2 regions of the Paenibacillus sp. JNUCC 34 genome follow, and region 2 is predicted to be linked to the other one. Evidence: riboswitches for the same ligand, from Rfam matches in the RefSeq annotation. Region 2 holds a riboswitch; the other holds the start of a gene.
What was found. A riboswitch is a leader RNA that binds a small molecule or an ion and turns the genes downstream of it on or off. The one in region 2 is predicted to bind cyclic di-GMP.
Positions count from the first base shown of each region.

Region 1 (4,441 bases), 2.3 Mb from region 2:
AAAGTCTAATTCCGCTTTCGTTAATATTTCATTCCGATGTGTCGTATGGGCAATTCTTAGAATAACTTCTCGATCTCCGACCAATCCAGAATAAACGAAGTTTTGAAACCCATTTAAATCGATCATTGAGTCTTCATGTATACCATAACGTTCTGCAGCTTGTCTCAATATATCTTGAGTGAATAGCTGTTTAATCCTCTTATCCATATTATTCCTCCTGCCCGTTAATTGAGTATAATTATCTTAATTTTTTTCTTCAGTCCCATGGATGGGACAAATGATCTATTTACAAAATGTGTTTTGGGGCCAATCTTTCATATAACGTCTTATCTACGAACTTCGTGAATACTACCATATTACGTGTATTCCCGTACTTCGTAAACACTCCTTTCGTGAGGATATTTACGAACTCCCCTTCCATAATAACCCCGATTTCAAAAATGAAGCAGGCTCTTAATTCGCCTGGCGTCCTTCATAACACATAAGTATAACGTTCTGTTGTTCAGTTGCTTTGGGGCCCGAGTAACTTTTGTATATATCTTAGATCCCTATCCCCTTCCAGTAAATGCATCGTAAAGGAATGTCTCAACACGTGAATGCTCGCCTTTTTCGCCAGAGCGCTCTGTTAAGAGCCTTCCGTGCCATTGGCCCGGGAAAATCAATTCCGGTTAATGCAACTCCATATATTTTTGAAGCAGCTGATAGGCTGTATCCGATAAGATCGTAAAGGCGATCTTAGGGCCTAACTACCAATTTAACTTATATAAAATTACAGCGCACTGCTGCATTGATTGACATAAGCATGTGAGTAAGCAAGCAAACCAGGTAAAACAACATACCCGCTCCTAAAGCAACTCATTCCTACAAAAAGACCCACAGATCACGAATAGCTGGGGCTGTAATCATATCTAGCACTCTTTCCTTATCAATCCAACAACTTTCTGAGGTTTCTTCCGATGTACTTAATACTCCCCCGATTGGTCTACATACAAAATCCATCATTAGTTTTGTTGGTACATCTGTTACACAGTCGTACCATTTATGTATTCCAGTATTTGAGTAGATCCCAATTACATGAGATACTTCAATGTTAATTCCACTTTCTTCTTTTATTGCTCCTTATTTTAAAAAATAGAAGCCAACAGACTAACTACTACGAAAAAGTGAAAGAAAATACGGTTCAATTTATTTGAACCGTTTTCCAGTAACAACATGAAATAGGTTAGGGGCGTTTTTCCAAAGAGCTTCTGTTTTCTCTGGACCAACTTCTTTAACTAATTCTGAGAACATAGTGTCATGCCTGATGTATTCCATCGCGATTAACACAAGTGCTGGGTCTTCTGTTTTTATCGCCCATGCAGGTGTATTTGGCGAAAAATTTGCAATTAATACTTCTTCATATCCCGTGCAACAATCGTTAATCGACCATTCATACGTTCCTCAGCTACTTCTGGAGCCATGTAATTATGATGAGTAGTTACACCAAGCTGAATATCAGGTGCTCCAAAAAGAATTGAAAAAACGTGGATATCATCTTTTATCCGCCTATCTATAGCACCTTTTATCGAAGAGACTTGTGGTTCCCAAATCGACAACCATATTTCTTCTTCGACTTTATCTATAATGTCAATCATTACGAGGTACACCCGACCTTATACTTATTTCATATCCTGTTATTGGGAAGTCCCCCCCTCCCTAAGACCTACTCCCCAAACCTTTCCGGACATTTGGAATGTGTAAAAATTCATAACAAGGAATGCTAAGGGAATGGCGCAGTTACTAGGAAGATGCACAGCATGAAACCACATGAAATCAAAATACGTTCCCTTATCGCATCCGCATTATTAACCTTATATGATGCAAGTGAATAATAAAATCGACCCATGTTCATTTTTTCACAAATAAGCTGCGAGACCCATTAAATAAACGGAAAATTGCTGTATATTAAACGGTGCATACATGTATCGTTATACATCGCCGCCATTAAAAGTAACAGCGTATGCATTTTTGTCCAGGTATTACTAGGCAAAGCTAGGGAAATCTAGTGACGCAAAGCTAAAGGGGCTAAGGAAGACATTCTATGCCAGCCAGCTGCCGATTAATAGAATCCAATCCCTATTAGTCGTTTGCGTTAGTTTTGTATTGTTCATCATAAGTAATACCCTACCCTAGCTGCCTATTAATATAATCTATTGATAGGAAGTGAATAACGGATGAAAACTAGGAGAAAGCAGAGTGCCCGAAGATTGTTCGCCATGACGGTAATGACCATCATGATGTTCGTGTCTTCATTGGCCCCAGCTTATGCAGGAACGACTGTTCCTGCAGCACAGGAACCTGTGGTCAAGAACTCGACACAGGAAATCCGGAATGTCATGTACTATGGCGATTGGTCGATTTGGGGAGGACAAGGGAACTTTTATCCCAAGGATATTCCCGCCGATCAATTAACCCACTTGAACTATGCGTTTCTCGATTTTGACGCTCAAGGCAACCTCGTCTTTACGGACAAGGATGCGGCTGTAGGCGCGCCTGTCGGCCAGGATGGCGTACAATGGGATGTAGCCAATTCAGGCAGCCTTATCGCCCTGCAGCAATTGCGCGCAGAAAACCCGAACCTGAAAATCGGCATCTCTCTTGGCGGATGGTCCAAATCAGGCGACTTCTCCGTTGTAGCGGCCGATGCTTCGAAGCGGGCGAATCTGGTGCAGAATGTCATGAAGTTCATCAAGTACACGAACATGGACTTCGTTGATGTGGATTGGGAGTTCCCGGCTGAAGTTCGCCAGCCTGATCTGGTCGATAATAAAAACGATGAAGGCACGAAATACGCCACGCCGGAGGATAAAAATAATTATATCGTGCTCCTGCAAGACTTGAAAAACGCATTAAATAAACAAGGAGCCGAGCTTGGTAAAGCGTATGAACTGTCTGTTGCCCTGCCCGCCCCCAAAAAGAAAATTGATATCGGCATTGATGTGCCAAGACTGTTCAACATTGTAGACTTTGCCAACATCATGACTTATGATATGCGCGGCGCATGGGATGAGATAAGCGGCCATCATACCGGCTTGTATCCGAATCCAAATGACCCGCTCACCGGCAACAACCTATCCATTGACGAGAGCGTGAACTATTTGATTCAGCAAGGTGCCGAGCCGAGCAAGATTGTCATCGGAGCGGCTTACTATACTCGCGGCTGGAATAAAGTGTCGCAAGGCTCCGATCCGAATCATCCGGGGCTGTTCGGTGAAGCGACACTATCCGCCAAGGATGCGGATCAGACTCCATCCCGCGGCGCGGTTGGCGAAGCCCCTCTCGTCCTTGGGGACGGCGGCCGCCGAACAGGGACTTGGTCTTATCGCAATCTCGACAAGCTGAAGGCCACATACCCGAATCTCAAAGAATACTGGGATGATGCGGCTAAAGCTCCCTATCTGTATGATGAGACAACCGGCGTATTTTACACGTATGACAATGAAAGATCCATTCAAGAGAAAACGAAATATGTGCTTGAGAATGGTCTAGGCGGCGTCATTGCTTGGATGGCTGCCAATGATGCCCCTACTACGGACCCTGCCAAGCGTGACAAATTAACAAAGGTGACGAAAGAAGGTCTCTTCGGAAGCCAGCCGTTGAAAACACATGAGATCCAATATACCAAGCTGGACGTGACGGTTACTATGAAACCGTATACAGAGCCTTGGGGAAACAATACAGGGTATGAAATTACCCTCGTCAATAACGAGTCTTTGACCGAATCGAATCAAGTATTGAGAGCCGTGGAAAGAGGAGCAAAAACGGTTAAGCTGCCGAAGCTTTACATCCAAGCCGATGGACCGTTCACTTCCGGCGATTATTTGGCGGGAACCGTAACCAATGAGAACGGTTATACGGTCGTCGATTTGAAATCGGTTTATGACGCCAAGACGATTGAGCCTGGCAGATCCTATACGTTCAAACTTAAGGGAGATGCCGAGATTACAAGCATGGAGCTTGTTCAGCGGGTGTCGAATAACAGCCCGGAGATGAATAGACAACTCATTCTGGGTGATGAAGCTCCAAGCAAGAATCAACCGCCTGTATTGCATGGCGTAACGGACCTGACGATTCAAGTCGGCGACAACTTTGATAAGCTGGCCGGCGTAACCGCTACGGACGCAGAAGACGGAGATCTGACATCCCGTATTACCGTGACGGGAGAAGTCAATACGAGTGTGGCCGGCAAGTATCAGTTGGTGTACTCCGTTACGGATTCGCAAGGATTAACGGCCGAGAAAAAACGCACCATTACAGTTATCGAAGCGGCAACTCCGGAGTATAACTTTGGGGTTGGCCAAGGAATCGAGTGGCCGAAGCAAGTCAATTCTCCATTCGTCGATATGGTTGCATGGGTTACCAAGCCGGGCTATTCCAATAACGGCGCCCCTAACCTCGCCAG
Region 1 covers NZ_CM177770.1:1,752,479-1,756,919, reverse strand. Annotated here, with positions in the region: gene AC2TF5_RS08155 (phosphotransferase enzyme family protein) at 1-207, opposite strand, end outside; partial or broken gene AC2TF5_RS08150 (TrmB family transcriptional regulator) at 1,186-1,634, opposite strand; cyclic di-GMP riboswitch class I at 2,015-2,099, shown strand; gene AC2TF5_RS08145 (glycosyl hydrolase family 18 protein) at 2,214-4,441, shown strand, end outside.
Region 1: it holds a riboswitch for cyclic di-GMP, as region 2 does, so the genes downstream of both, AC2TF5_RS08145 (glycosyl hydrolase family 18 protein) here and AC2TF5_RS25255 (transglutaminase domain-containing protein) in region 2, are expected to answer to the same signal.

Region 2 (4,441 bases):
TTTTTTATTGGTGAAACAATACATGATAGTCAAAGTCAAGGTGCCAACTCTTTCAGAACTTGTGTTTGCTTCCTTGATGGAGTGAACAGAGTATATAACCATGTTACCCAATTATTAGTAAATATTGTATAGGCTGAAAGTAGCTTTTAAAAATATCGTAGATTAAAGTCGTAATTTGGTGGTGAAGATAGAACTATTTTACATCGTAAGGCATGGTTCTACATATGTCTTTAGGCTTTCATTTCTGTTGTGAGAGCCATAATGAGGGCGAATTGCTAGATATAATCATGTGAAATAGAGCCTTTTGGAAGGCCTAAGGCTATTCATGTAGAACGGAGGAATTCCCATTTTGTTAGTTGTTTTAGACTAGAATAAAGGCTCAAAACAGAAATCAGTGCTTGACTGGATAATCTGGGTATAAAAATGGAAAAACATCTGCAATCCTGTATTGTTGAAAGTCCTACCCAACAACAAAAGAGGAATAGACAGATGCAAATCCGGTATATCAATCAAATGCTCAATTTACCAGAACTTACGATCAGCCAAATCCTGTTTATCGGGGGTGAAGAACTTCACATTGAGGCCGTACCTGTCGCTTCTAAGCAAAATTGCCCAGGCTGCAAGTCAGATCAAGCGGTCATTCGCAAAGGACGCAATGAAATGCGGACAGTCCGGCATCTTCACGTATTTGAGAAGAAAACCTACTTATGCGTACCCAGCATCCGAATGTACTGCGTGGATTGTAGAATCGGATTTGTATGGGCGTATGATTTCGTCGGCCCTAAGCAGCGTTACAGCCATCTTTTTCGTTCCCGCGCTGTGGAACATGCCCTTGGTGCAACTGCCGCCCATAGTGCCCGGATGCAACAAATGCCGATCAGCACGGCACAGGACATGCATAACAAGGCCGTGCCGATGCTTTGCCAGCAGCTTACCGGTCAAGCCTGGGACGAAGCACAAGAAGCAAACGATTTGGTATTGGGGATTGATGACTTCGCCATCAAGAAAGGCCATACCTACAATACCGGCATTCACAACCTTAAAGGAGAAAGCATGCTGGATCTGTTGCCAGGGCGGAAACTGGATGATCTGTGCACGTATACCAACGAGCATCGGCAGTTTCTAATGCTGAAGCCAAAAGCGGTGGTGATGGATCTGGCGCAAGCTTACCACACCTGGATTCGCGAGTGCTTTCCATCTGCCATCCGCATCGCCGATCGTTTTCATGTACATGGTTACGTGATCGACAGTGTACAAGAAGTGCGCAAAACCGTCCAGCAAACCCTCTCCCCACGAAGAGCTTGGGGCTTCGGTTGATAACTAGAGCGCCTAAGCCGTGGGAAATAGCACCCTCGACCAAGATGCGTTACGTTCCTGCCCGGCCTGATCCCACCGCCTATATCTAGTATTAGTATGAGATACGAACTCAAAGAAACTTGCCCCGATAACTAACCGTTCTATGATCTCTTGATCAATGGTTTTGTTCGCATAGAACAGAACCATTTTTTTCATTACCTAGAAGATTGTTTACCGTATCGACAGCGCTTTTAATGACATGAGAGCCTAAATAAATCGTTCTGTCTAAATCAAATATAGATTCCTTGTATACTTTTAAGAAACCACAGGTTTTAAGATGACGGAAATGGCATAATGATCAGAAGGACAGGCACCGTCGATCTGATCGCGATGTATATGGGTTTCAATCATTTCGATATCCGTCATGGTGAAAATATAGTCAATGGGCTCACCGTCTAGGCCTCCCTTGAAATCATGGAACGTACAGCTAGGGCCTGTGGGATTTTGGTTGTTAATCCGCCTCTGGAGCGGCGATTGCCTGAAATTGCTGTCTCCTTTTGTTCCGGTTCCATGTTGATGAACGCGAACAATCGTCGCATCATCATCACATTATCGAAGTCGGGTTTTACCACCTATGATGCTAGTTTCATAGTTTGAAGACAGGCCCTAATTTGACATTTAAGCTTACACAAACGGGACAAGCTATGCTACTATATAGGAAAATAAAATACATATCAGGTGCTTTCCACCGATAATGGCAAATCTAATGAAAATTAGAGACGCAAAGCTACAGGGCCTTCCTTATTTATTAAGATGGCAGCCAGTTACCGAAAGGGGAGTTTTTTATGTTTAAACGTCAATTGGCATTTATTTTGCTTATTGTTTGTTTATTGTCCGCTCCAACTATTGCTTTAGGCAGTACTTCGAATTCCTATATAAATATGGGAGAATTAAACGATGGAATCGTGAGTGTATCTTACCAGGCTCCGAATGATGCAAAAATCAAGGTTACGATCAGCAAAGGAAACCAGCAATATGTATATAGCTTGACTTCAAACAACCGTTTTCCCTTGCAACTTGGAGATGGGAAATATACGGTATCCATTTTGGAGAACGTTACAGGAAATAAGTATAAGATGTTAGAAAACAAAGATGTCATTCTAAAAGCTTCAAGTAAAGAACAAGTATATTTGCAGCCGATTCAGATGATTTATTGGAATGAGGATATGAAAGCGATAACCAAAGCTCGTGAATTGACGAAAAATCTAAAACAAGACAAAGACAAGGTTGCAGCAATTTACAACTATATTATAAACAACATTAGCTATGATTATAAGAAAGCGAGCAATCTTCCTAATGAATATATCCCTTCTATAGACAAGACTTTGGAAGAAAAGCAAGGAATATGTTATGATTTTTCAGCTTTGTTCGCGGCTATGCTTCGAAGTGAGGGCATTCCAACTAAGCTGCTCATGGGGAGCAAGAATGATGTCGAACAATATCATGCCTGGAACGAGGTTTATCTCCAAGAATCGAGTAAATGGGTAACCATCGATACAACATATGACTCCATTAAGTCAAAGGGTAGCGAAAAACCAGATATGATTAAAGATAAGCGCGATTATTCGATTAAAAAACAATATTGAATGTGACATATACTTTGAAACCGTCTGATCTCCAGTAAGGAGATGGGCGGTTTTTTTAGTTAAATATTCAGAAAATGTTCAGTTTGATCGCGTATATTTGATTTGATAAACATTGACTTGGCTCAATAGCATTAGAAATATACAATAAGTCAGTTTTTTTGACATGTATATGTGTTACTGGACAGTGAGCGAATAATTCATGTTATCGATAAATGGGGATGACAAGCAAACAAGTGAAAAATAGACCTGCGTAAATAAGTCATCACCGTCGCTTCGGAGACAAATCGAATATTTTGTTTATCTTTTTCCTCAGTGATGAGCTCTAGTGGAGGGGTCTCTTCCTTTTTCAGGTAGCGATTCAGCTTTGGCATAGACTTACTCCAAAAATGGTAGCTGAATCCGCCGATCACCTGCTTCATTTCGCGGAACGTGCATTCAATTTTGAAGCGTTCGGCGTACAAGCGGATGATGGTTTTTAGGAGGTGATGGTCTTCTTTTGAATAAATCGATAAACATTATAGATTTTGAACATCCATTTTAGGAGGTGATTGTTTCATCCGAGCCAGGAAATAGTCTAATAGTTTATTAATTATGTATTTGAAAAGGATTAGCTTTAGCGATTCGAAAATCAGTCATCACGCACAAATATTTATGAAAAATTTGAAGTGAGGTTTTTTAATCAAATGAAAAAGTGGTTCCAGAAACTAACCATCCTATTAATAGCTTTACTGATTGCTTCTAATGGATGGCCATCAACTATTATTGCTAGCGCAAACGATGATGAAACAGTAAGTCAGGCAATCTATACTTTACAATCTGCGGGTGACGAATTTTGCGAAGATGGTCCTTTATACGACAGTGTTCGTTGCGAATCAAACGGTTTTAAGTCAGATTATGTTAAAGTGCTTAATTCTACAATTACGATTAAGGGATCTACCATAAGTAAAGGTATAGAAATAAAAGATAACTCAGCGCTCTATTTTAGAGGTTCCTTAAACCCGCGAGAGTATTTGAAGTTAGACAACGATTCTTACATGATTGCAGAATTAGGGGTTCAAACAAACAATGAAGTTGAGATTTCTAACAATTCACGGATGTGTGTAAGGGGGAGTTTGACTGCACCCATAACAACTTTAAGTTCAGGATCAGCGATATACGCCACAGGTTCAATTAATGGACAAGTTGATCTTGATCCAAGTTCTTTTGTATACATTTGGGGATCGTTCGACAAGAATAACTCAAATTTACCTGACAATGTAATATCTATCGAGATATCTGATTTTAACGCAAAATGTCCTACATCACCTGGCATAAGCCAACCTGTAAACGTAACATACGTTGATGAAGACGGCATCGTCATTGCCACACCAGAAATTTTAACAGGTAAGATTGGTGAAGAGTACACGTCAGTGAAAAAAGACGTTCCAGGGTATACCTTAGTTTCAATCCCTGATAACGCTTCTGGTACATTCACTGACAAAGAACAAAACGTCATTTAT
Region 2 covers NZ_CM177770.1:5,447,467-5,451,907, reverse strand. Annotated here, with positions in the region: partial or broken gene AC2TF5_RS25260 (transposase) at 490-1,296, shown strand; cyclic di-GMP riboswitch class I at 2,043-2,128, shown strand; gene AC2TF5_RS25255 (transglutaminase domain-containing protein) at 2,142-2,942, shown strand; gene AC2TF5_RS25250 (MucBP domain-containing protein) at 3,626-4,441, shown strand, end outside.